DNA from 2 places in the Frigoribacterium sp. AC759 genome. Region 1 is predicted to be linked to the other one. Evidence: predicted binding sites of a transcription regulator. Region 1 holds the regulator's gene; the other holds the start of a gene.
The links. The regulator LexA, encoded in region 1, represses DNA repair genes until DNA is damaged. The targets are predictions, from matches to a motif close to TCGAACANNTGTTCGA.
Positions count from the first base shown of each region.

Region 1 (12,070 bases):
GAGCCACACCCCCGAGCACTCCCCCGACTTCGCCTTCTCCGCCCCCGGCGACGAGGCACGCGACATCGCCGACGTGAACGCCGTGGAGGTGATCAACACCGTCGCCGTGCACCTGATGAGCGCGGCCGCCGTGAAGGTCGGGCTCGCCGACGACCCGCGCGCCCAGACCGACCTCGACGAGGCCCGCAAGCTCATCACCTCTCTGGCCGGTCTGATCACGGCCAGCGCACCCGAGATCGGCGATCAGCACGCCCGCGCCCTCCGCGACGGGCTGCGGTCGCTGCAGCTGGCCTTCCGCGAGGCGTCGGCGTTCCCCGACCCCATCGGCCAGGGGCCCGGCGAGAAGTTCACGGGGCCGGTCAACTAGACCGCGCCTCCGGCCGCCTTCCCGCCGGTCGGACCGCGGCGGGGCCTGCAGCCGCGGTCCGTCAGACGGAGACGACCTTGACGGCCATGCTGTCGACCCGGTCGGCGATGGTCGGGTCGGCGGCCCAGGCCGTCTGCAGTCGACCGAGCAGAGCCGTGAGCGCCTCGCGGTCGAGCCCGGCACGGACGCCCAGCTGCACGACGATCTCGGGGCCGCCCAGCCGGGCGCCCTCGTAGCCGGGGGCGATGACCAGGCCGGCCAGCGCCTCCTCGTCCGCCCCCGCGTCGAGGAAGGCCCGCAGCACGGTCTCGTCGGCGTGACTCGGCAGCCACGGCAGGTCTTGCGCGACCGCCCACAGGGCCGGTCGGCGCAGGGCGAACGCCGTGGGCGACCCCGGGTCGAGCACGAGCCGGTCGGTCGACTCGGACGCCGCCGCCAGGGCGATCCGCCGGGCGTCGGCCGGCACGGGACGCGCCGTGGCGCTCCAGACGGACAGCGCCGCCACCGAGGTGAAGGCGGGCAGCACGTCGCGCCCGTCGGGGCCCGCCACCGTCACGATGGACAGCTCTTGAGTCTTGTCGACCCGTCGCCCCTGCTCGTCGAGGTCCTCATCGCCCGCGACCGCCACGAGGGGGACGAGCAGCCGCGCGGGTCGCAGCGCGTCGACGACGGTGTCTTCACCGACCTCGCCGAGGTGGAACCGCTTGAGAGCCTCGAGGAGGCGCGGGTCGGCCGAGCCGTCGTCACCGGCGAACGCCGTGTCGTGATGATCGAAGGTGCGACCCTCCCAGGGTCGACCGGCGCTGTCCGAGCCGGGCGTCGACATCAGTCGGAGGCGACGTCGAGGGCCGCGGCCAGCGTGAAGGCGCCCGAGTAGAGCGCCTTGCCGACGATCGCGCCTTCGAGCCCCTGCGGGACCAGCTCGCGCAGCGCGACGAGGTCGTCGAGGCTCGAGATGCCGCCCGATGCGATCACCGGGCGATCGGTGCGATCCATCACCTGACGCAGCAGATCGACGTTCGGCCCCTGGAGGGTGCCGTCCTTGGTGACGTCGGTCACGACGTAGCGGGCGCATCCGGCCTCCTCGAGACGGGCGAGGACCGTCCAGAGGTCGCCGCCCTCCTCCGTCCAGCCACGGGCGGCCAGCGTCGTGCCGCGCACGTCGAGCCCGACCGCGACGGCCTCGCCGTACTCGGCGATGACATGCGCCGCCCACTCGGGGTTCTCGAGGGCCGCCGTACCGAGGTTGATCCGCTTGACGCCCGTGCCGAGGGCGTCTTCGAGGGAGCGGTCGTCGCGGATGCCACCGCTCAGCTCCACGTTGATGCCCTTGACCTGCTTGATGACCTTCTTGATGACCGACCGGTTGTCGCCCCGCCCGAAGGCCGCGTCGAGGTCGACCAGGTGCAGCCACTCGGCGCCCTGGTTCTTCCAGTCGTCGGCCGCCGCGACGGGGTCGCCGTATCCGGTCTCGCTGCCGGCCTCCCCCTGGGTCAGACGGACGGCCTGCCCCCCGGAGACGTCGACGGCCGGGAACAGGGTCAGGCTCGGAGTCGTGCAGAAGTCGCTCATGTCGTCTCTCTCGCGGCGGCGCCGCGCGGATCGCGTCGGGGCCCCGCTGAGCGCGGGACCGGAGTCGGGTTCGGGAGGGTCAGAGTGTGCCGAGCCAGTTCGAGAGCAGCCGGATGCCCGGCCGCCCCGACTTCTCGGGGTGGAACTGCGTGGCCCAGAGCGGTCCGTTCTCGACGGCGGCGACGAAACGGCCGCCGTGGTCGGCCCACGTGACGTGCGGCTGCGGGAACGGCGGGATCACGTCGAGGGTCCACGACTGGGCCGCGAACGAGTGGACGAAGTAGAAGCGCTCGTCGGCGACGCCGTCGAACAGCGTGCTGCCCTCGGGGACGTCGACGGTGTTCCAGCCCATGTGAGGCAGCACGTCGGCCTTCAGCTCGTCGACGACACCGGGCCATTCACCCAGCCCGCCCGCCGTCGCACCGCGCTCGACACCGCCCTCGAAGAAGACCTGCATGCCGACGCAGATGCCCATCACGGGTCGCCCGCCGGCCAGACGGCGATCGATGAGCTCGCCGCCGCGGACGGACTCGAGCGCGCTCATAACGGCGCCGAAGGCCCCGACGCCCGGCACGAAGAGGCCGTCGGCCGCCTGCACCCGGGCGCGATCGGCCGTCAGCTCGACGTCGGCCCCGGCGAGCTCGAGGGCCTTGACCGCCGAGTGGACGTTGCCGCTGCCGTAGTCGAGGACCACGACGGAGGGACGGACCGTCACAGCGCGCCCTTCGTGGAGGGGATGCCGACCACCCGCGGGTCGGGCTGCACGGCCTGGCGGAGGGCTCGCGCGAAGGCCTTGAACTCGGCCTCGGCGATGTGATGCGGGTCGCGCCCGCCGAGCACGCGGATGTGTACCGTGATGCCGGCGTGGAAGGCGATCGCCTCGAACACGTGGCGCACCAGGGACCCCGTGAAGTGGCCGCCGATCAGGTGCAGCTCGAAGCCCTCCGGCTCGCCGCCGTGCACGAGGTACGGGCGACCGGAGATGTCGACGACCGCCTGCACCAGGGCCTCGTCGAGCGGCACCAGGGCGTCGCCGTACCGTGCAATACCCGACTTGTCGCCGAGCGCCTGACGGAGCGCGGTGCCGAAGGCGATGCCGATGTCTTCGACCGTGTGGTGCGCGTCGATGTGCGTGTCACCCGTCGCCGCCACCCGCAGATCGATCAGCGAGTGCTTCGACAGCGCCGTCAGCAGGTGGTCGAAGAACGGGACGGACGAGTCGATGCTCGACGAGCCGGTGCCGTCGAGGTCGAGCGACAGCGCGATGCGCGACTCGCTCGTCTCACGCTCGAGGGAGGCCACGCGGGTAGGGGTCTGTTCGGTCACGAGGAGAGCCTAATGTCGCGCAGCGCCTCGAGGAACGCCGTGGTCTCGGCCTCGGTGCCCGCACTGACCCGGAGGTGGTGGGGGATGCCGAGGTTCCGCACGATGATGCCCCGGGCGAGCAGACGCTCGAACACGTCGGCCGGATCGTCGACCCCGCCGAACAGCACGAAGTTCGACCAGGTCGGCCAGGGCTCGTAGCCGAGCTCGGTCAGCACCCGGACGATCCGGTCGCGTTGGGTGGCGATCTCGCCGACCATGGCGAGCATCTCGTCGGCGTGGGAGAGCGCGGCGATCGCGGCGGCCTGGGTCAACGACGACAGGTGATAAGGGAGGCGCACCAGACGGAGCGCGTCGGTCACGGCCGGGTGGGCGGCGAGGTATCCGACTCGCGCCCCGGCGAAGGCGAAGGCCTTGCTCATGGTGCGGGAGACGATGAGACGCGGCCGGCCTTCGAGCAGGGTCAGAGCGGTGGGCTGGCCGACGGGCATGAACTCCGCGTACGCCTCGTCGACGAAGACGATTCCGTCGGTCGCGTCGTAGGCGGCCTCGACCGTGGCGAGGTCGAGGGGCGTGCCCGTCGGGTTGTTCGGACCGCAGAAGAACACGATGTCCGGTTCGGTGCGACGAATCTCGGCGACCGCCGTCTCGGGACTGATGGTGAAGTCGACGTCTCGCGCACCCTCGACCCAGGTGCTCCCGGTGCCCGCCGCGATGATCGAGTGCATCGAGTACGTCGGAGGGAAGCCGAGGACGCTCCGCCCGGGGCCGCCGAAGGCCTGGAGGATCTGCTGGATGACCTCGTTCGAGCCGTTCGCCGCCCAGATGTTGTCTCGGGTGAGGCCGTGACCCAGGTAGTCGGCCAGGGAGTCCCGCAACTGCGTGAACTCGCGGTCGGGATACCGGTTCACCTCGAGGACGGCCTGCGCGATCGATGCGACGATGTCGCGTGCGACGTTCTCGGGAATCGGATGCGTGTTCTCGTTGACGTTGAGAGCGACCGGCACCCTGGTCTGCGGTGCGCCGTACGGCGTCAGGCCACGGAGGTCGTCACGGATGGGGAGGTCGTCGAGACTGAAGGACACCGCTCCATGGTAGGTCTCCACCGGACGGAGTCCCGAATCGTCGACCCTCGGCTGGCAGCGGTCGCGACCCCTCGAGGTCTCTTCAGACGGAGCCCGATGGACGGCCCGTCAGTCGGCGTACTGAGCGGGGACGGCGAGCGACTGCCCCGCCGCGACCTCGGTGCTGCTGAGGTTGTTCAACTGCACGATGTCGCTGATGACGTCGCGGGGGTCTTTGGTGGGTGCGATCTCGGACGCGACCTGCCACAGGGTGTCTCCCCCGTCGACCGTGACGTAGTCGAACGACGCCGCACCGGCGGTGTCCGACGCGACTGCACCGGGCCCGGCGAGGAGCACGCCGCCGACGACACCGGCGACGAGCAGACCGACGGCGGTGCTGACGACACGACGCCCCCGCCGGGTGATGCGCAGCCGGACGCGCGGGGGCGAAGAGAAGGAGGCGACGGCGTCGTCGGTGGGGGTGGGAGTGGCAGTGGTGGTCGTGATGGCGCTCATGAGGTGGTCCTTTCACCGCTAGAGGAGACGTCCGTGTTCGTGCCCGGCGATCGGCCGGGAACACCGGGCACGAAGACGTGTTCCGAACATATCTTCGATCAAAGTCGATTTCAACCCCGATGTTCGATTTTCTCGACGTGGATCGGCGACACACTCGAACATGTGTTTCGCCGAAGACGCCGCATCGGATACGGTTTCGATCGGTGGTCCGAGTAGAACAGCGACCACCGACATCCACGGCAGGAGACACATGAGCGACGCGCAGCGCACCCGGTCGACCGAGACGGGCTCGGTCACGCGCAAGGAGCTGACGGCCAAGCAGACGTCGATCCTGACGGCCATCCAGCAGAGCATCGGACAGCGCGGATACCCGCCGAGCATGCGGGAGATCGGCGACGCCGTCGGTCTGAAGTCGCTGTCGAGCGTGACCCACCAGTTGAACCAGCTCGAGCTCGCGGGTCGCATCCGACGCGATCCGAACCGGCCCCGCGCCCTCGAGGTCCTCTCGACCGAGGCGCCCGCCCTCGCACCCGTGACGAGCATCCTCACGACGAGCGACGACGGCGACACCGCGCACGTCCCGATGGTGGGGCGCATCGCCGCCGGCATCCCGATCACGGCCGAGCAGCAGGTCGAGGACGTGATGCCCCTCCCCCGCCAGCTCGTCGGCAAGGGCGACCTCTTCATGCTGCGGGTCGTCGGCGACTCGATGATCGACGCCGCCATCTGCGACGGCGACTGGGTCGTCGTCCGGCAGCAGAACTCGGCGGAGAACGGCGACATCGTGGCCGCCATGCTCGACGACGAGGCGACGGTCAAGGTCTTCCGTCAGCGTGACGGCCACACCTGGCTGCTGCCCCGCAACAGCGCGTTCGAGCCGATCGTCGGCGACCACGCTCAGATCGTCGGCAAGGTCGTGGCCGTGCTCCGGTCGGTGTGACCCCGACTCGACGAACGACGAAGCCCCCCGCCATTCGGCGGGGGGCTTCGTCGTGGTCGACTCGGTCGGCTCAGCTCGAGACGGCCTCGCGGTCGACAAACGGCGACAACCACGCCACGTCGCTCGGGTAGACCCGGGCGTGCACGCGCGTGCCGGCCTCCTCGTACGCCGTCTCGACGACACGACCCGAGTCGTGGAGATGAGAGACGACGTCGCCCCTGTCGTACGGTACGAGCAGCTCGAGTTCGACGTCAGGGGTCGGAAGGGTCGAGGCGATGCGCTCGAGGAGCTCGTCGATGCCCTCGCCCGTCCGGGCGGAGACGAAGACCGCGGTCGGGACGAGGCCCTGGAGCACGAGTCGCTGGTCGGGGTCGACCAGGTCGCTCTTGTTGAACACCACGATCTCGGTGATGTCGCCCCCGTCGACCTCGCTGACGACCTCGCGGACCGTCGCGAGCTGCGCCGCCGGATCGGGGTGCGAGCCGTCGACGACGTGGACGATGACGTCCGACGCCGCGACCTCCTCGAGGGTGGAGCGGAAGGCTTCGACCAGCTGATGCGGCAGGTTTCGGACGAAACCCACCGTGTCGGCGTACGTGAACGGCCGGCCGTCCGTCGTCGAGCTCTTGCGCACCGTCGCGTCGAGGGTCGCGAAGAGGGCGTTCTCGACGAGCACGCCCGCACTCGTCAGCCTGTTGAGCAGGCTCGACTTGCCCGCGTTGGTGTAGCCGGCGATCGCGACCGAGGGCACCTCGTTGCGGTCGCGATTGGCCCGCTTGGCGTCGCGCGCGGGCTTCATCTCCTTGATCTGCCGACGGAGGCGCGCCATGCGCGTGTGGATCCGTCGCCGATCGAGCTCGATCTTGGTCTCTCCGGGGCCGCGGCTGCCCATTCCGGCACCCGCGCCTCCTACCTGGCCACCGGCCTGCCGCGACATCGAGTCGCCCCAGCCGCGCAGTCGGGGCAGCAGGTACTCGAGCTGCGCCAGTTCGACCTGCGCCTTGCCCTCCCGGCTCTTGGCGTGCTGACTGAAGATGTCGAGGATGACGGCCGTGCGGTCGATGACCTTGACCTTGACCACGTCTTCGAGGGCACGACGCTGGCTTGGCGCGAGCTCCGTGTCGGCGATCACCGTGTCGGCGCCGAGAGCCGCGACGGTCATCCGCAGCTCTTCGGCCTTGCCGCTGCCGAGGTACGTGCTCGGGTCGGGGTTGGGCCGACGCTGCAGCAGCCCGTCGAGGACGACGGCGCCGGCCGTCTCGGCCAGGGCCGACAGCTCGCGGAGGGAGTTCTCGGCGTCGGAGAGCGAACCCTGCGAGTAGACGCCGATCAGGACGACGTTCTCGAGCCGGAGCTGGCGGTACTCGACCTCGGTGACATCCTGGAGCTCGGTCGAGAGCCCCGCCACACGACGGAGCGCCTGGCGATCGTCGCGGTCGAACTGGTCGCCGTCCGAGCCGGTGTCGTGCAGAGAGCGGGTCTGGATCGCCTGCGCAGGCGAGAAGACGGTGTAGGCGGAAGCCCGGGACGCCGCACGGTCGAGCACGCGGGCGACGACGTCGTCACCCTGCTCGGAACGCTCGGCATCGAGCGGGTTCGTGGGGAGGTCTGTCATCGGAGTGATACTAGCCCTTTCGTCAGGCGGTGAGCGGGGAGCCGATTCGGCCGCCCGTGGGGATTGTCGATAGGTTGTGGGCCATGGCGAGCGAGCACTACTTCTCTTCGGAACCGGAGAGCCTGATGCGGCGCCGGACCATCTCGGTGACCCTCGCGGGCCGCGAACTCGAACTCACCACGGCCGCGGGCGTCTTCAGCCCCGATCGGGTGGACGCCGGGACGGCCGTCCTCCTGGCCGACGTGCCCACGCCGCCGACCTCGGGTCATCTGCTCGATGTCGGATGCGGATGGGGGCCCATCACCCTGAGCCTCGCGTTGTCGTCACCCGACGCGACGGTCTGGGCCGTCGACGTGAACAAGAGGGTGCTGGAGCTCGTGCGCGAGAACGCCCGGGCCGCAGGCCTCGAGAACGTCAACGCCGTCGAGCCCGACGATGTTCCCGCCGACCTGCGGTTCTCGACGATCTGGTCGAACCCGCCCATCCGCGTCGGCAAGAACGAGCTGCACGGGCTCTTGACCAAGTGGCTCCCCCGACTGGAGGTCGGGTCGGACGCGTGGCTCGTCGTCCAGAAGAACCTCGGCGCGGACTCGCTGCAGAAGTGGATGAACTCCGAGCTGGGCGACGTCGTCGACGTGACCCGCGCCTCCACCAGCAAGGGCTACCGCGTCTTGACGGCCCACCGTCGCTGATCAGCGAGGCAGGCCCGACGACGGCGGTCAGATCTCGAGCGCCCCGTTGAAGACCAGATCGGCCGGACCGCTGAGCGAGACGTGCTCGCCGTCGTCCGTCGGCACGACCAGGACGCCGACCGTGCCACCCGGGACCTCGACGCGCCACTGATCGGGCGCCCCGGCACCGGCCCAGTGCCGCGTCGCGAGGGCCGCCGCCGCCGCTCCCGTGCCGCACGAGAGGGTCTCGCCGCTGCCCCGCTCGTGCACGCGCATGCGGATGTGGCCGATGCCGTCGACCACCAGGGGGTCGGCCGGGACGACGAACTCGACGTTCGCGCCCTCGACGGGTGCGGGGTCGAGGACGGGGAGGTACGAGAGGTCGAGCGCGTCGAGCTCGTCGTCGGTCGCCAGCGCGACGACGACGTGCGGATTGCCGACGGACAGCGACAGACCGGGGCGGGCCGCATGCAGCTCTCGAGCCCGCACCGTCGGCGACTCGTCGGAGAGCGACCAGAGGCCGAGATCGACCTGGAAGCCCGTCATACTGCGCTGGACGTGGCGCACCCCCGCCCGCGTGCCGATCGCCAGGGTGCCGCCCGGCTCGAGCGTCGCGAGGCCGCGGTCGGTCAGGTAGCGGACGAAGACCCGGATGCCGTTGCCGCACATCTCGGCCGCACTGCCGTCGGCGTTGTGGTAATCCATGAACCACTCGGCGGCCGGGTCTTCGGCCAGGGCGTTCCGGCCGTCGGGGAGGTGCTCGGACCGGACCGCACGGATCACGCCATCGCCGCCCACGCCGAAGTGGCGATCGGTCAACGCCCGGATCGCCACGGGGTCGAGGGGGAACTCGCCGTCGGGGTCGGAGAACAGCACGAAGTCGTTGCCCGTGCCCTGGCCCTTGGTGAACTGGAGAGTGGTGGTCACGCGTCGAGTGTATCGAGGGCCGCCTCGACGCCCCCGGGGTCGCCGGACCGCACCCAGCGGACGTCGGCGTATCGACGGAACCAGCTCACCTGACGACGCGCGTAGCGGCGGGTCAGAGCCGCACTGGTCTCGATGGCGTCGGACTCCGTCAGTTCGCCGCGCAGCTGGGCGGCCGCCTGCGCGTAGCCGATCGCTCGACTCGCCGTGACGCCGCGCTCGAGACCGTGCGCGAGGAGACCGCGGACCTCGTCGACGAGGCCGTCGCCCCACATCCGCTCGACCCGGGCGTCGAGTCGCTCGACGAGGGCCTCTCGATCGTCGTGCACGCCGACGATGGCCGAGGGGCGCCAGCGGGCCGCCTCGTCGGGCAGGCGGGCCGAGAACGGCTCGCCGGTCAGCTCGCCGACCTCGAGGGCACGGACGAGACGGCGGATGTTCGTCGAGCCGATCTTCTGGGCGGCCAGCGGATCCCGGTCGCGCAGCAGGCGGAAGAGCGCACCCGGCCCCTGGGCCTCGCCGACGGCCTCGTAGCGCGCACGGATGGCCGGGTCGGTGCCCGGGAACCGGAGGTCGAACAGCACACTCGACACGTAGAGCCCCGAGCCGCCCACGAGCACCGCCACCGCACCCCGCCCCTGGACCTCGTCGATGACCGTCCGGGCGCGCCGCTGGTACCACTCGACGCTCGCCTCGTCGGTCACATCGAGCTCGTCCAGGAGGTGGTGCGGTATGCCGCGCCTCTCGGAGACCGACAGCTTCGCGGTTCCGATGTCCATGCCCCGGTAGAGCTGCATCGCGTCGGCGTTGACGATCTCCGCCGGGCGACCGCTCGACCGGAGCCGCTCGGCCAGGTCGAGGGACAGCGCGGACTTGCCGGTGCCCGTGGCACCGACCAGGGCGATCAGCATCTCTCGTCGACCCCGCGGACTCAGCGGAGACCGTCGGCGGCGTCGTAGATGGGCGTCGTCGACACGCGCAGGGTCGGCAGACCCAACGACACCCTCGGTGCCCCGGAGGCGCCGGTCGAGCCGGTCGCGGACGCCGGCACCCCGCACGAGTCGGCCTGGGCGCGGTCGTAGGCGTCGCCTGCCCGCGTGCGTCGCACGTCGAAGACGGAGCCGATCGACGACTCGGCGAGGAGATGGAAGGGAGCCGCCCCGGTCACGTCGACCGTCACGACATCGCCCGGTCGAGGCGCCTCGACTCCGTCGGGGACGTCGAGGTGGACGAGACGGCTGTCTTCGGCCCGACCGGACAGCCGGTGGGTCTCGGCGTCCTTCCGACCCTCGGTCGCCGAGATGAGCACTTCGACCCTTCGGCCGACGAGAGCGCGGTTCTCGTCGAAGGAGATCCGGTCTTGGAGGGCCGTCAGCCGCTCGTAGCGTTCTTGGACGATCTCTTTGGGGATCTGATCGGCCATCTCCCCCGCGGGCGTGCCGGGTCGGACGGAGTACTGGAAGGTGAAAGCCGAGGCGAAACGCGCCTCCTCGACCACTCGGAGCGTGTCGACGAAGTCGGCTTCGGTCTCACCCGGGAAGCCCACGATGATGTCCGTCGAGATCGCCGCGTCGGGCATCGCGGCCCGGACCCGGTCGATGATGCCCAGGAACTTCGCGCTGCGATAGCTGCGTCGCATCGATCGGAGGATCGCATCGGACCCCGACTGGAGGGGCATGTGCAGCTGCGGCATCACCGCAGGGGTCTCGGCCATGGCGTCGATGACGTCGTCGGTGAAGGCGGCCGGGTGCGGGCTGGTGAAACGGACGCGCTCGAGGCCGTCGATGGCGCCGACGGCACGGAGGAGCTTGCCGAAAGCGAGGCGGTCGCCGAACTCGACCCCGTAGGAGTTGACGTTCTGACCGAGCAGGGTCACCTCGATGGCGCCGTCGTCGACGAGGGAGCGGACCTCGGCGAGGATGTCGCCCGGGCGCCGATCGCGCTCTTTGCCGCGCAGCGTCGGCACGATGCAGAAGGTGCAGGTGTTGTTGCAGCCGACCGAGATGGAGACCCAGCCGGAGCTGACCGAGTCGCGCTTGGCCGGCAGGGTCGAGGGGAACACGTCGAGCGATTCGAGGATCTCGACCTGCGCCTCGTCGTTATGACGAGAACGCTCGAGGAGCGTCGGCAGCGCCCCGACGTTGTGGGTGCCGAAGACGACGTCGACCCAGGGCGCGCGCTCGAGGACGGCCTCTTTGTCTTTCTGCGCGAGGCATCCGCCCACGGCGATCTGCATGCCCTCCCGCCGCCGCTTGACGCCCGCCAGCCGCCCCAATGTGCCGTAGAGCTTGTTGTCGGCGTTCTCTCGGACGGCGCAGGTGTTGATGACGACGACATCCGCTTCACCGTCGACGGCCGGCTCGTAGCCGGCGGCCTCGAGGGATCCGCTCAGACGCTCGCTGTCGTGCACGTTCATCTGGCACCCGAACGTCCGCACCTCGTAGGTGCGACGCGCGGGAGCCGCGAGGCCGTCTGCTCGGGCTTCGGAGACCGGGGCGGGGAGAACCGTCGACATAGTCGGAGAGTCTACGGCCGCGGCCCCGGTCGACCGATCATCGGAAGCGGACGCCGCCCCGACCGCGAGGAAGAGCCTTCTCCACCGCCCGACGGATCGTCTCGGACCGATAGCCGCGGCGCATCAGGTACCCGTTCAGACGCCGCTCCGCGGTCGCCTGATCGAGCCCCTGCAACGACGTGGCGCGCTTCAGCGCCCACTCGTCGGCGCGTGACTGCTCGTCGTCGTCGTCGATCTCGGACATCGCCTGCTCGATGAGCTCGGGCGCGATGCCGCGACTGCGGAGCTCGCTCGTGACAGCGCCGCGACCGAGGCCCTTGCGCTCATGCTTGCTGCGCACCAGGTTCTCCGCGAGCTCCCGGTCGTTGAGCAGACCGACACCCTCGAGTCGTTCGACCTCGTCGCTGACGACCTGCTCGTCGAGGTCACGGGCTGCCAGAAGAGAGGCCATCTCAGCGGAGGAAACCCCTCGGCGCGCGAGGGCATGCATGCTGATGTTCTCGGCTCGGCTCCGCTGCGCGTCGAGCCCCTCGGGCTCTGGTTCGGGCTCGTCGTCTTCGTCG
Region 1 covers NZ_CEEDMT010000001.1:590,151-602,220, reverse strand. Annotated here, with positions in the region: gene ACZ6JE_RS02785 (DUF1844 domain-containing protein) at 1-367, shown strand, start outside; gene ACZ6JE_RS02780 (SseB family protein) at 429-1,193, opposite strand; gene priA (bifunctional 1-(5-phosphoribosyl)-5-((5-phosphoribosylamino)methylideneamino)imidazole-4-carboxamide isomerase/phosphoribosylanthranilate isomerase PriA) at 1,193-1,939, opposite strand; gene hisH (imidazole glycerol phosphate synthase subunit HisH) at 2,019-2,654, opposite strand; gene hisB (imidazoleglycerol-phosphate dehydratase HisB) at 2,651-3,265, opposite strand; gene ACZ6JE_RS02760 (histidinol-phosphate transaminase) at 3,262-4,347, opposite strand; gene ACZ6JE_RS02755 (LysM peptidoglycan-binding domain-containing protein) at 4,456-4,842, opposite strand; gene lexA (transcriptional repressor LexA) at 5,093-5,782, shown strand; gene hflX (GTPase HflX) at 5,853-7,397, opposite strand; gene ACZ6JE_RS02740 (class I SAM-dependent methyltransferase) at 7,481-8,089, shown strand; gene dapF (diaminopimelate epimerase) at 8,117-8,995, opposite strand; gene miaA (tRNA (adenosine(37)-N6)-dimethylallyltransferase MiaA) at 8,992-9,903, opposite strand; gene miaB (tRNA (N6-isopentenyl adenosine(37)-C2)-methylthiotransferase MiaB) at 9,924-11,507, opposite strand; gene ACZ6JE_RS02720 (regulatory protein RecX) at 11,545-12,070, opposite strand, start outside.

Region 2 (12,070 bases), on a different contig from region 1:
CGATCGTCTGGTGGCGCGGCGACGCCCTCTGCCTGCCGTCCGACGATCTGCCGCGTCTGCCGGGCGTCACCGTGCGGACTCTGGCCACCCTCGCTGCGGTGATGGGCGTCGACGTGCTGCACGAGCACGCCCGACCCGACGAGCTGAGCGGCTTCGAGGTCTGGACCACGAGCGCTCTGCACGGGATCCGCATCGCGACCGGCTGGGTCGACGGCCCGTCGCCCGCCGAGCAGCCCGGTCGGCTGGCGCTCTGGCGGTCACGGCTCGACGCCCTGCGCCGTCCGCTGCCGTCGGTCTGACGGCGCCCCCTTCAGGCGCGAAGGCGATCAGGCACGGAGGCATGGAGCCTAGGAGGCGCGGGTCGCGTCGACGATCCGCCCCGCCTCGACCCGGACCCGCCGGGTCACGAGCGCGTCGTCGATCGGCACGTGCGAGATGAGCAGCACGGTCGTGCCTTCCTGCCGTGCCGTCGTGAGCACGTCGGCGACGAGACGCTCGGCCAGGTCGGCATCGAGCCCGGCCGTCGGCTCGTCGAGCACGAGCACCGGGAACCCGTGCAGCAGGGCCCTGGCCAGTGAGATCCGCTGCGCCTGACCGCCCGACACCAGGGCGCCGCGTTCACCAAGTCGGGCGTCGAGGCCGCCGCGGGCCCGCACCCAGTCGGCGAGGTCGACCCGGTCGAGCACGGCCCAGAGGTCGTCGTCTGTGGCGGAGTCCCGGGCGAAGAGCAGATTCTGGCGGACGGACTCGTCGAAGAGGTAGGGCGCCTGCTCGATCAGGCCCACGGTGGCCCGCACCCGGTCGGCCGGGACCGTCGACACGTCGACGCCGCCGACCTCGTAGCGACCCCGGTGGTCGAGGAACCTCGCCAGCACGGCGGCCAGCGTGCTCTTGCCCGCCCCGCTCGGTCCCTCGACGACGACGCGCTCGCCGACCCGGAGGTCGAGGTCGACGGTGTCGAGCGCCGGCGAGGTCGACCCGGGCCAGGCCGCCGACAGGGCGGCGAGGCGGAGGGCGGTGCCGCCCGCGGGCGGCAGCGGCAGCCGGGCCGAGGCCGCATCGACCACGTCGGCCCCGTCCGCCGCGGCGGAGTCGCCGGGCTCGGCGGGCTCCGCGGGCCCGGCGTCCCCCGGCACCTCGTCGACGACGACGCCCGCGGGGGCGACGGCCGGGACCGCCGACTCGAGGCGCTCCCCGCTGGCCCGCACCCGACGCCAGGCGAGCACGGCCGTCGGCACCGAGCCGACGACCTCGAACACGGCCAACGGCACCAGCGCGACCAGGGCGAAGGAGGGCCCCGACAGGTCGCCGCCCGCCACCGTCGGCGCCGCCACGACGATGGTCGCGAAGACGGTGGCGCCCGACAGCAGCGACATCAGCGCCGCGACCACCCCGGTCGAGGTGGCCCGACGGCGGGCGGCCCGCCGCAGGTCGTCGTCGAGCCGGGCGACCCGGTCGAGCTGACCGTCGAGGGCGTCGAAGGCCGTCAGCACGTCGAGGTTCTGCACGGTGTCGAGCACGGCGCCCGAGAGCGCGCCCCGGCGGTCGGCGAGCGCGCGTTCGCTGCGACGCGCCAGGGCGTCCGCCGCGGCGCAGCCGACGACGAAGGCGACGGCGAGCCCCGCGGCGAGCACGAGCGCCGCCCGTGGCGAGAAGAAGGCCACACCGGCGACGGACACGGCCGACGCGACACCGGACACGATCAGCGGCTGGACGACGCGGAGAGGGAGGTCCTGCAGCGCGTCGACGTCGCTGACCATCCGCGAGAGCAGATCGCCGCGGTCGGTGCCGCCGAGCCCCGCCGGAGCGATTCGCACGAGTCGGCGATAGAGCTCGGTCCGCACGACCGCGAGCTGACGGAAGGCGGCGTCGTGACTCGCCAACCGCTCGAGGTAGCGGAAGAACGCCCGCGCGAGGGCGAACGCGCGCACCCCCACCATCGACAGCGTGAGGAAGAGGATCGGCGGCTGCTCCGCGGCGTGCGTGATGAGGTGCGCCGACGCGGCGAGCAGCGCGATGGCGCTCAGGGCGCTCAGCACGCCGAAGACGATGCCGGACAGCGAGCGTCGCGCCGTCGGCTGGGCGGTGCGGAGCAGGGAGGTCGTCATGAGAGGGCGCTCCGGTCGAGGGCGGACAGGGTCACGACGGTGTCGGCCGCATCGCGGACGGCTGCCCGATGGGTCACGACGATCACGGCGACGCCCGAGCGCGCGATGTCGACCAGCCCGTCGATCATCCTGGTCTCGGTGACGGGGTCGAGCGCCGACGACGGCTCGTCGACGAGCAGCAGCCGGCCGCCGCGACGCCGCAGCCGGTAGACGGCCCGGGCCAGCGCGACCCGCTGCGCCTGCCCGCCGGAGAGTCCCGCGCCGCCCGCGCCCAGCTCGACCGCGGGGTCCATGCCCTGCCCCCCGGCGGCCGCGAGCGCCGCGAGCACGGCCTCGGGGTCGACCTCGTCGCCGAGTGCGATGTTGTCGGCGACGGTGCCCGAGACGAGCCCGGGGGTCTGCCCCGACCAGGCGATCTCGTGCGGGGCGGGGGCGCGGTCGGCATCCTGCCAGCGCGCCTCGCCCTCCGACGGCACCGCACCCCGGAGGGCGGCGAGCAGCGAGGTCTTCCCGGCGCCGCTCGGTCCGACGATCGCGACGAGGCTGCCCACGGGGGCGACGAACGACGTCGTCGGGGACGAGGGCGCGCCTCCTCGGTGCACGGAGACCTCGGAGACGACGAGGGCGTCGGTCGGACCGACGGCGACGACAGGGGTGGAGGCGCGGGCGGGGTCGGCGGCGCCGTCAACGGTGGTGGTCGTCTCCCGGTCGGCGTCGTCGAGCAGCTCGACGACCTCCGTCGCGGCGGCGACGCCGTCGGAGGCGGCGTGGAAGTTCGCCCCCACCTGCCGCAGCGGCAGGTAGGCCTCGGGGGCGAGCAGCAGCACGAACAGCGCGACGGGCAGCCCGAGCGACCCGTCGACGAGCCGGATGCCGATCGACACGGCCACGAGGGCGACGGAGAGCGAGGCGGCGAGCTCGAGTGCGAAGCCGCTGAGGAACGACACGCGGAGCACCGACATGGTCTGCGTCCGGTAGTCGTCGGTCAGTCGGCCGATGCGGGCGACCTGGCGTCGCTCGCGGCCGAAGACCTTGAGGGTCGACAGGCCGTTCACCGCGTCCAGGAACGACGAGGCGAGACCGGCGAGCCGATCCCACTGCCGGGCCTGGGCGGTGCGGGTGGTCCAGCCGATGAGCACCATGAACACGGGGATCAGCGGCAGGGTCAGGACGACGATGAGCGCGGAGAGCCAGTCGTTCGCACCCATCACGGCGACGATGAGCGGGGTGCTGAGCGCCGTGAGGATCAGCTGCGGCAGGTACTTGGCGAAGTAGTCGTCGAGGGCGTCGAGGCCCGGGCCGATCAGGGTGGCGAGCCGGGCCGAGTTCCGGCGTGCGAGCCACTCGTGGCCCCGGTCGGTGACGGCTCGGACGACGCGGCGGCGCAGTTGGCTCTTGACCACGGCGGCCGTCCGCGCGGCGACGGCCTCGAGCGCCCACGAGACGAGCGAGCGGGCGATCACGGCGATCGCCAGCCCGACGAGCGCCTCGGTGAGGGCGGGTGCGCCGCGGCCGTCGACGACGGCGACCACCGAGCGGGAGGCGGACCAGGCGACCGCGATGACGCACGCCGTCTGCACGACCCCGAGCACCGCCCCGATCACGAGGAACGTGCGGGCGGCGGCGGCGTAGCCGAGGAGGCGCGGGTCGAGCGGCTTCACGGTCGTGGGCTCACGAGGCGGCCGGGATCGTCGCGCGGCTGATCCTCTTGCGGAAGATCCAGTACGTGAACCCCTGGTAGCCGAGGATGAGCGGCACGAAGACGAGGGCGACCCAGCTCATCACGGTGAGGGTGTAGTCGGAGCTCGCCGCGTTCGCGATGGTGAGGCTGTTCGCGGGGTCGTTGCTGGCCGGCATGACGGCGGGGAACAGGGCGGCGAACAGGCTCGCCACGGCGAAGGCGATGGTCACGGCCATCAGGGCGAACGCCCGCCCCTCGCGCCCCCGGAGGTTGGCGGCGAACGAGGCGATGAGGGTCACCGCGGCCGCCGCGGAGAGCACGGCCGACGCGATCGTGCCGTGCATCAGCGTCGTGATCACCAGGAACGACGCGGCGACGACGATCGTGACCAGCCCGGCCCGCACCGCGAGTCGCCGTGCCCGCTCGCGGATCTCGCCCTCGGTCTTCAGCGAGACGAAGACGACGCCGTGGGTGAAGAAGAGCAGGAGGGTCGTGAGGCCGCCGAGCAGGGCGTAGGGGTTGAGCAGATCGGTCAGGCCGCCCGTGTAGTTGAACCCCTCGTCGAGCGGCACCCCGCGGACGACGTTGGCGAAGACGAGTCCCCAGACGAAGGCGGGCACGGCCGAGCCGACGGTGATCATCAGGTCGAAGCGGCGCTTCCAGGCGGCCTCGGGGCGCTGGTGGCGGTACTCGAACGAGACGCCGCGGGCGATGAGCGCCAGCAGGATCAGCAGCAGGAGCAGGTAGAAGCCGCTGAACAGGGTCGCGTACCACTCGGGGAACGCCGCGAACATGAACGCGCCGGCCACGATGACCCAGGTCTCGTTCAGATCCCAGACGGGGCCGATCGTGTTGATCAGCACCCGACGGTCGGTGTCGTCCCTGCCGAGGAACGGCAACGACATGCCCACGCCGAAGTCGAAGCCGTCGAGCACGAAGTAGCCGACGAAGAAGAACGCGAGCAGCAGGAACCAGAGGGTGGGGAGGTCCATCAGTACACCGTCGCTTCGTGGCGGATCTCGCCGGATTCGGGGTCGGGCACGGGCGCCTCGCCCGGCCCCTTCTGGGCGGCCTTGACGATCAGTCGGAACTCGACGACCGCGAGGCTGCCGTAGATGAGCGTGAACGCGATCAGCGAGATGAGCACGGTCAGACCGGTCACGTTGGGCGAGACGCCGTCCTCGGTCTTCAGCAGCCCGAAGACCAGCCAGGGCTGTCGTCCCATCTCGGTGAAGACCCAGCCGACGATCATCGCCATCAACGGGAGGGGGTACGACCAGACGGCCGCGCGCCACACCCAGCGGCTGACCGGGAGGCGGCCCTTGCGGGTCACCCAGAGGCCGACGAGGGAGATGAGGATGGCGACCATGCCGAGGCCCATCATCCAGCGGAACGACCAGTAGGTCACCCAGATGATCGGCGTGTAGTCGCCGGGGCCGTAGAGCTGCACGTACTGCGCCTGCAGGTCGTTGATGCCCTCGACCGTGCCGTCGAACGTGTGCGTCGACAGGAAGCTCAGGAGGTACGGGACCCGGATGCTGAACAGCTCGTGCACCCCGTCGGGCGTGCCGAGGGTGAAGATCGAGAACGAGGCGTCGGCACCGGTCGAGGTCTTGTAGAGCGCCTCGGCGGCCGCCATCTTCATCGGCTGGGTCTCGACCATGGCGAGGCCGAGCTGGTCACCGGTGAGGACGGTGAGGGCGCCGGCGGCGACCATCGTCCAGAGACCGAAGCGCAGCGCGGGCCGCATGGTCTCGAGGTTCTGGTTGCGCGAGAGGTGCCAGGCGGCCACCGCGACGATGACCGCGGCCGACACCATGAAGCAGGCGAAGATCGTGTGGGGGAACGCGGCGAGGGCGACCTTGTTGGTGAGGACCTCCCAGAGGCTGGTGAGCTCGGCCCGGCCCTTCTCCTCGTTGATCGCGTAACCGACGGGGTTCTGCATGAACGCGTTTGCGGCGATGATGAAGTAGGCCGACAGGATGCTGCCGACGGTGGCACCCCAGATGCTCGCCAGGTGCAGCTTCTTCGGGACCTTGTCCCAGCCGAAGATCCAGATGCCGATGAAGGTCGCCTCGAGGAAGAACGCGAGCAGACCCTCGAGGGCGAGCGGCGCCCCGAAGACGTCGCCGACGAACCTCGAGTAGTCGGACCAGTTCATGCCGAACTGGAACTCCTGCACGATTCCGGTCACGACGCCCATGGCGAAGTTGATCAGGAAGATCTTGCCGAAGAACCGGGTGAGCTGCAGATAGTGCAGCTTCCCGGTGCGCACCCATGCCGTCTGGAAGACCGCGACCGTGAAGGCCATGCCGATCGTCAGGGGCACGAAGAGGAAGTGGTAGATCGTCGTCAGACCGAACTGCCACCGCGAGAGGAGGAGCGGGTCGAGGAGGTCGTTCACAGAGACAGTATGCGTCCCCAATTACACAACAGGTGTCGCTTAGCGGTTCTGGTCGCTGCCGAACGGCTGTGAATAGGATCGAGCTCGTGAACGACCTCCTCGGCACCCTCCTCGACCTCGTCCAATCGGTCGATCCGGTGCTGCGGACCCTCCTCGCCGGTCTCGCCATGGTGCTCGAGACCTCGGTGCTGCTCGGACTCGTCGTGCCGGGCGACACCGTGGCGATCGTGTCGGCCACGGCGGTCGCGACGCCGTTCGAGTTCGTCGCGCTGGTGCTGGCGCTCGTGACCGGGGCTCTGATCGGCGAGAGCGTGGGGTTCGCGCTGGGTCGGCGCTTCGGCCCCGCGATCCGCCGCAGTGCGGTCGGGCGGCGCCTCGGCGAGCGCAACTGGGTCCGGGCCGAGAACTACCTGGCGCGTCGCGGCGGGGTCGCCGTGTTCGTCTCGCGCTTCTTACCGGTGCTGCATTCGCTCATCCCGCTGACGGTCGGGATGAGCCCGATGCGCTACCGGACGTTCCTGGCCTGGACGGCCCCGGCGTGCATCCTGTGGTCGACGGCGTACGTCTCGGTCGGTGCCGCCGCCGCGGGCGGCTACCGGGAGATCGCCGACCGGCTGCACTGGGCCGGCTACCTCTTCGTCGCGGTGATCGTCGTCTTCGGCGTGGTCGTGGTCGTCGTCAAGAGGATCGTGCACGCTCGGGAGGAGCGGCACATGTCCGCCCCCGACGACGCCCCCTCGGAATGACCGCCCGCGGCGAGCGCCCGGAGTCAGCGCCCGGAGCGACCGATCAGGGTGACCGCTCGGATCAGCGGACGGCGAGCACCGGCTCGAGGTAGGCCACGACGACGCGTCGGCACTCGTCGATGAAGCGCGGGTCGCCGTCGCCGCCGGACACGAACGCCCGGGCGAGGAGGGAGTTGCCGATCTCGACGACGACCTCGACCGCCAGCTCGGTCTCGGCGTCGCGGACGACCCCGAAGCGGTCGACCAGCAGACTCGTGATTCGATCGGCCAGAGGGCTGCCCGCGGGCGCCTCGTGCGGCGCGCCGAGGTCGGGAGCGTCGCCGAACCTGATGGCGCGGAACCCGGGCTCGTCGCGGTACATCTCGGCCTTGGCGTCGATGAGCGCCTCGATGGCACGACGCCAGTCGACGATGTCGGGGTCGGCCACCCGCTCGGCGACCGTCGCCGTGAGGCGCTGGATGCAGCGGAGTGCGAGGGCGTCGACCACGGCGATGCGGTCGGGGAAGTACCGGTAGACGGTGCCGATCGAGGCGCCCGCGCGCTCGGCGACCATGGCGGTGGTCAGGCGCTCGTAACCGATCTCGTCGATGATCGACGCCGCGGCGTCGAGCAGCCCCGTGAGGCGCGCGGAGCTCCGGGCCTGGACCGGCTCGTTCCTGAGCAGTGATGATCCCCCGGGCAGTGCTTCTGTGACCTCGGTGGCGAGCAACGGTTCTCCTTCTGCGATTCGCGACGTCGTCGCGACATGGTGCTGGACGTCGATCGAGGGCGCCGCGGGCGCGGTGCGCACCGACCTCGTGCACCGTTCCGCCCGTCGGTGGCGGCCGATGTCGGTGCGAGCCGGGAGAATGGACGCATGTGCGGACGATTCGTGATGGCTCGCGCCTCGAGCGACCTGGTGGCCCTGTTCGACGTTGATGTATCAGGAGACACTCTCCCAGATCCTTCCTGGAATATCGCTCCGACCCGCCCGGTGAATCTGCTGGTCGACGCCGCCCCCCGCGGCGCCGACGCCGGCGGCCCGCCTGTGCGGCGGCTCGCGGCGGCCCGATGGGGACTCGTGCCCGGCGGGTCGAACGGACCCGAGGGCGCCCCGGTGTTCAACGCCCGATCGGAGACGGCGGCCGAGAAGCCGATGTTCCGCGACGCGGTGGCGGCCCGCCGCGGGCTGGTGCCGGCCACCGGCTACTACGAATGGACGACCGACCCCGCGGGCGTCAAGCACCCCCATCTGGTGCGCCTCCCCGACGACGAGGTCATGCTCTTCGCCGCGCTGTACGAGTGGTGGCGCGACCCGCGGGCGGCACCGGACGCACCGTCCCGGTGGCTGCTGTCGACGACGATCCTGACCCGCGCCTCCTCGGGGCCGCTCGAGACCCTGCACGACCGGATGCCGGTCTTCGTGGGGGCCGACGTGATGGACGACTGGCTCGATCCAGAGACCGAGGGCGACGACGATCTCGTGCAGGGGGTCGCGGGGCTCGCACCCGAGATCGCGGACCGCATGTCGTTCCACGAGGTCTCGTCCGAGGTCGGCTCGGTGTCGTCCGACTCCCCCGCCCTCGTCGAACCGGTCTGACGTGACAGGATGGGCGCATGCCCGACACCCGTAGACCGGCACCGGCCGGAGTCGAGCCGCTGCTGCACCGCGCCGCCCGCATCGAGAACTCGGTCCACCGGTTCCGCGAGAAGCGCGCCCGCAAGCGGGGCCTCCTCCCGACAGTCGTCCCTTACACGGGCTACGGCTCGTCCGGCTGGGCCCGCGTGCTGTCGCGGGTGCTGCTGACCCGCAAGGGAACCCTCGAGGGGATCGACCGGGCGAACGTGCGCGGTTGGCGCAGCTTCACCAGCGTGCCTGTCGAGAAGGCCAGGGTCGACGTCGTGCTCGGCGGGCGCACGCACCACCTGACGACCGACCGCGGCGGCGTGCTCGACGTACGGGTCGAGGTCGACCTCGAACCGGGCTGGCACGTCGCCACCGTCAGCTGCGAGGGCTCGCTGCCCGTCGACGCCCCGGTCTACGTGATCGACCCCGACGTGCGGTTCGGCGTCGTGTCGGACATCGACGACACGGTCATGGTGACATCGCTGCCCCGGCCCTTCCTGGCCGCCTGGAACACGTTCGTCCTGAACGAGCACGCCAGACGCCCCGTGCCCGGCATGTCGGTGCTCTACGAGCGACTGCAGCGCACGGCTGGCGGCTGCCCGGTGATCTACCTCTCGACCGGCGCCTGGAACGTCGCCCCCACCCTCTCGCGGTTCCTCTCGCGCAACCTCTACCCGAGCGGTCCGCTGCTGCTGACCGACTGGGGCCCGACGCACGACCGCTTCTTCCGCAGCGGACGCGAGCACAAGCACGCGTCGCTCGACCGGCTGGCGAAGGAGTTCCCGCACATGCGCTGGCTGCTGGTGGGCGACGACGGCCAGCACGACGAAGAGCTCTACGGGCGGTTCCTGCACGAGCACCCCGACTCGGTCGCCGCCGTGGCGATCCGCCAGCTGTCGCCCAGCGAGGCCGTCCTCGCGGGTGGCCGGTCGACGCGCTCCGAGCACGCCCAGGGCAGCGACACCCCCTGGGTGTCCGCCCCCGACGGCGCGGGCCTCTGGGATCAGCTCGCCGACGCCGGCGTCGTCGAGTGATGGCGTAGCAGCCTCTCGATCCTCCCTCTCGCGGGTCGGATGTCGGCGGCCGACCGTACACTTCGTTCGAACACACATTCGAACGACGACGAGCGGGGCGAGACGACATGAAGGTCGACGAGAAGGTACCGGTCGAGACGACCGACGACGGGGCGCCGCTGCGATTCGTGTGGCGGGGCGTCGTGTACGGCGTGGTCAGCCCGCCCGAGCGGTGGATCACCCGCCGAGAGTGGTGGCGGTCGGCTGCCCGGGCGCCTCGGGGCGGGGCGGTCGATCTGCTCGAGCTGCCGGTCTGGCGGGTCGACGCCCTGCCGCTGACCGACGGCGCCCATCGGATCGACGGCACCTTCGACCTCGCCCTCGACCCCGCGCTGGGCTCATGGCTGCTGCTCGGCGTCTTCGACGACCGCGTCGAGCAGCAGCTGTTCGCCTGATCGGCCGGCACCAGGAATGCCGGCACTCGGGAATGAACGACGCACCCCGCTCGTTCCGACCTCGGCGACTCGAGCGCCGTGGCAGATCACGGAGACCGTCGTCGCCACGACCAGGAGGACGACGTGCAGGTGATCCGGTGGCTCTTCGACGCTCAGCTCGTGCTGGGCGATCAGACCATCCTCTGGCGAGAGATCGTCGGCAACGTCTTCGGTCTGCTCAGCGCCCTCGGCGGCATGCGCCGGAAGGTCTGGGCCTGGCCGATCGGCATCGTCGGCAACGCCCTGCTCTTCACGGTGTTCCTCGGCGCGGTCTTCGACACGCCGAACCCGGTCAATCTGCTCGGCCAGGCCGGGCGTCAGGTGATGTTCATCGTGGTCTCGATCTACGGGTGGCGCCGCTGGCGGCAGAGCGAGACCGGGGCCGGCGCTGCGGTCGAGCCGCGGTGGGCCGGCTGGCGCAACCGCGTCCTGCTCGTCGTGGCGCTCTTCGGCGGCACGGCCGTGCTCACCCCGATCTTCGGCGCCCTGGGCTCGTACGAGCCCGTCTGGGCCGACGCCTGGATCTTCATGGGCTCGCTACTGGCGACGTACGGCATGGCCAAGGGCTGGGTCGAGTTCTGGCTGATCTGGGTCGCCGTCGACCTCGTGGGCACACCGCTGCTGTTCAGCGCCGGCTACTACGCCTCGGCGTTCATGTACGTCTTCTACGGCGCGTTCACCCTGATGGGCTTCGTCGTCTGGGCGCGCACCCGCCGGCAGAAGCCTCAGATCGAGACACGCTGGCCCGACCCCACCCTCCAGCGGGGTCGCTGACCGGACTGCTTGGATGGCCGCATGCCCCTGCCCATCGAGAACTACGCCCTGATCGGTGATCTGCACACCGGATGCCTCGTCGGCACCGACGGCAGCATCGACTGGCTGTGCCTGCCCCGCTTCGACTCCGCCTCGACCTTCGGCGCCCTGCTCGGCGACCACGACGCCGGGCGGTGGCTGATCGCCCCGACCGACGCCGACGCCACCGCGACCCGTCGCTACATCGACGACACGTTCGTGCTCGTGACGCGGTGGCAGACCGCCACGGGCGTCGTCGAGGTCACCGATCTGATGCCCTACGGCGACCGCCGCGCCGATGTCGTGCGCCGGGTGACGGGGGTCTCGGGCACCGTGACCCTGCACGTCGATCTGGCCATCCGCTTCGGCTACGGCAGCGCCATGCCCTGGGTGCGGCAGGTGACCGACGGCGACGACACCGCACTCGTCGCGACGGCCGGCCCCGACGCCGTCGTCGTCCGAGGGCCGCGCCTGACCGCCACCGACCACACCCATGCGACCGAGTTCGACGTCGCGGCCGGCGAGGTCGTCGACCTCTCCCTCACCTGGTACCCCTCGCACCGGCAGCCACCCGCGGCGGTGGACATCGACGCGGCCATCGACGACACGGTCGGCTGGTGGCAGGCCTGGGCCGCACGGTGCACGACTCCCCCGGCCTACGAACGCGAGGTCCGCCGTTCGCTGCTGATCCTCCGAGCGCTGACGCACGAAGACACCGGGGGCATCGTCGCCGCCGCGACGACCAGCCTGCCTGAGCAGTTCGGGGGCTCGCGCAACTGGGACTACCGCTACGTCTGGCTCCGCGACGCGTCGATGACGCTGCAGGCGCTGATCCTGCACGGCTACGTCGAGGAGGCCGATCGCTGGCGCGGCTGGCTGCTGAGGGCGATCGCCGGAGACCCGGCCGACGTGCAGATCATGTACGGCCTCGCCGGCGAGCGCCACCTGCACGAGAGCGAGATCGACCACCTGCCCGGCTACGGGGGCGCCGCTCCGGTGCGGGTCGGGAACGCCGCCTACAAGCAGTACCAGGGCGACATCTTCGGCGAGGTCATGATCGCCCTGCACGAGGCCCGCCAGCTCGGCGTCGACGAGACCGAGTACTCGTGGCCGTTGCAGCGGGCCCTGATGCAGTACGTCGACGACAATCGCACCCGGCCCGACAGCGGCATCTGGGAGATCCGCGGCGAGCTGCAGCACTTCACCCACTCGCGGGTCATGATCTG
Region 2 covers NZ_CEEDMT010000027.1:11,624-23,693, reverse strand. Annotated here, with positions in the region: gene ACZ6JE_RS13370 (aminotransferase class IV) at 1-299, shown strand, start outside; gene cydC (thiol reductant ABC exporter subunit CydC) at 348-2,108, opposite strand; gene cydD (thiol reductant ABC exporter subunit CydD) at 2,105-3,769, opposite strand; gene cydB (cytochrome d ubiquinol oxidase subunit II) at 3,780-4,781, opposite strand; gene ACZ6JE_RS13350 (cytochrome ubiquinol oxidase subunit I) at 4,781-6,193, opposite strand; gene ACZ6JE_RS13345 (DedA family protein) at 6,280-6,939, shown strand; gene ACZ6JE_RS13340 (TetR/AcrR family transcriptional regulator) at 7,001-7,648, opposite strand; gene ACZ6JE_RS13335 (SOS response-associated peptidase) at 7,796-8,518, shown strand; gene ACZ6JE_RS13330 (App1 family protein) at 8,536-9,579, shown strand; gene ACZ6JE_RS13325 (DUF6504 family protein) at 9,687-10,013, shown strand; gene pnuC (nicotinamide riboside transporter PnuC) at 10,137-10,826, shown strand; gene ACZ6JE_RS13315 (glycoside hydrolase family 15 protein) at 10,848-12,070, shown strand, end outside.
Region 2: ACZ6JE_RS13325 (DUF6504 family protein) is a predicted target of LexA. The motif match lies at 9,646-9,661, and genes of this name have one in related genera.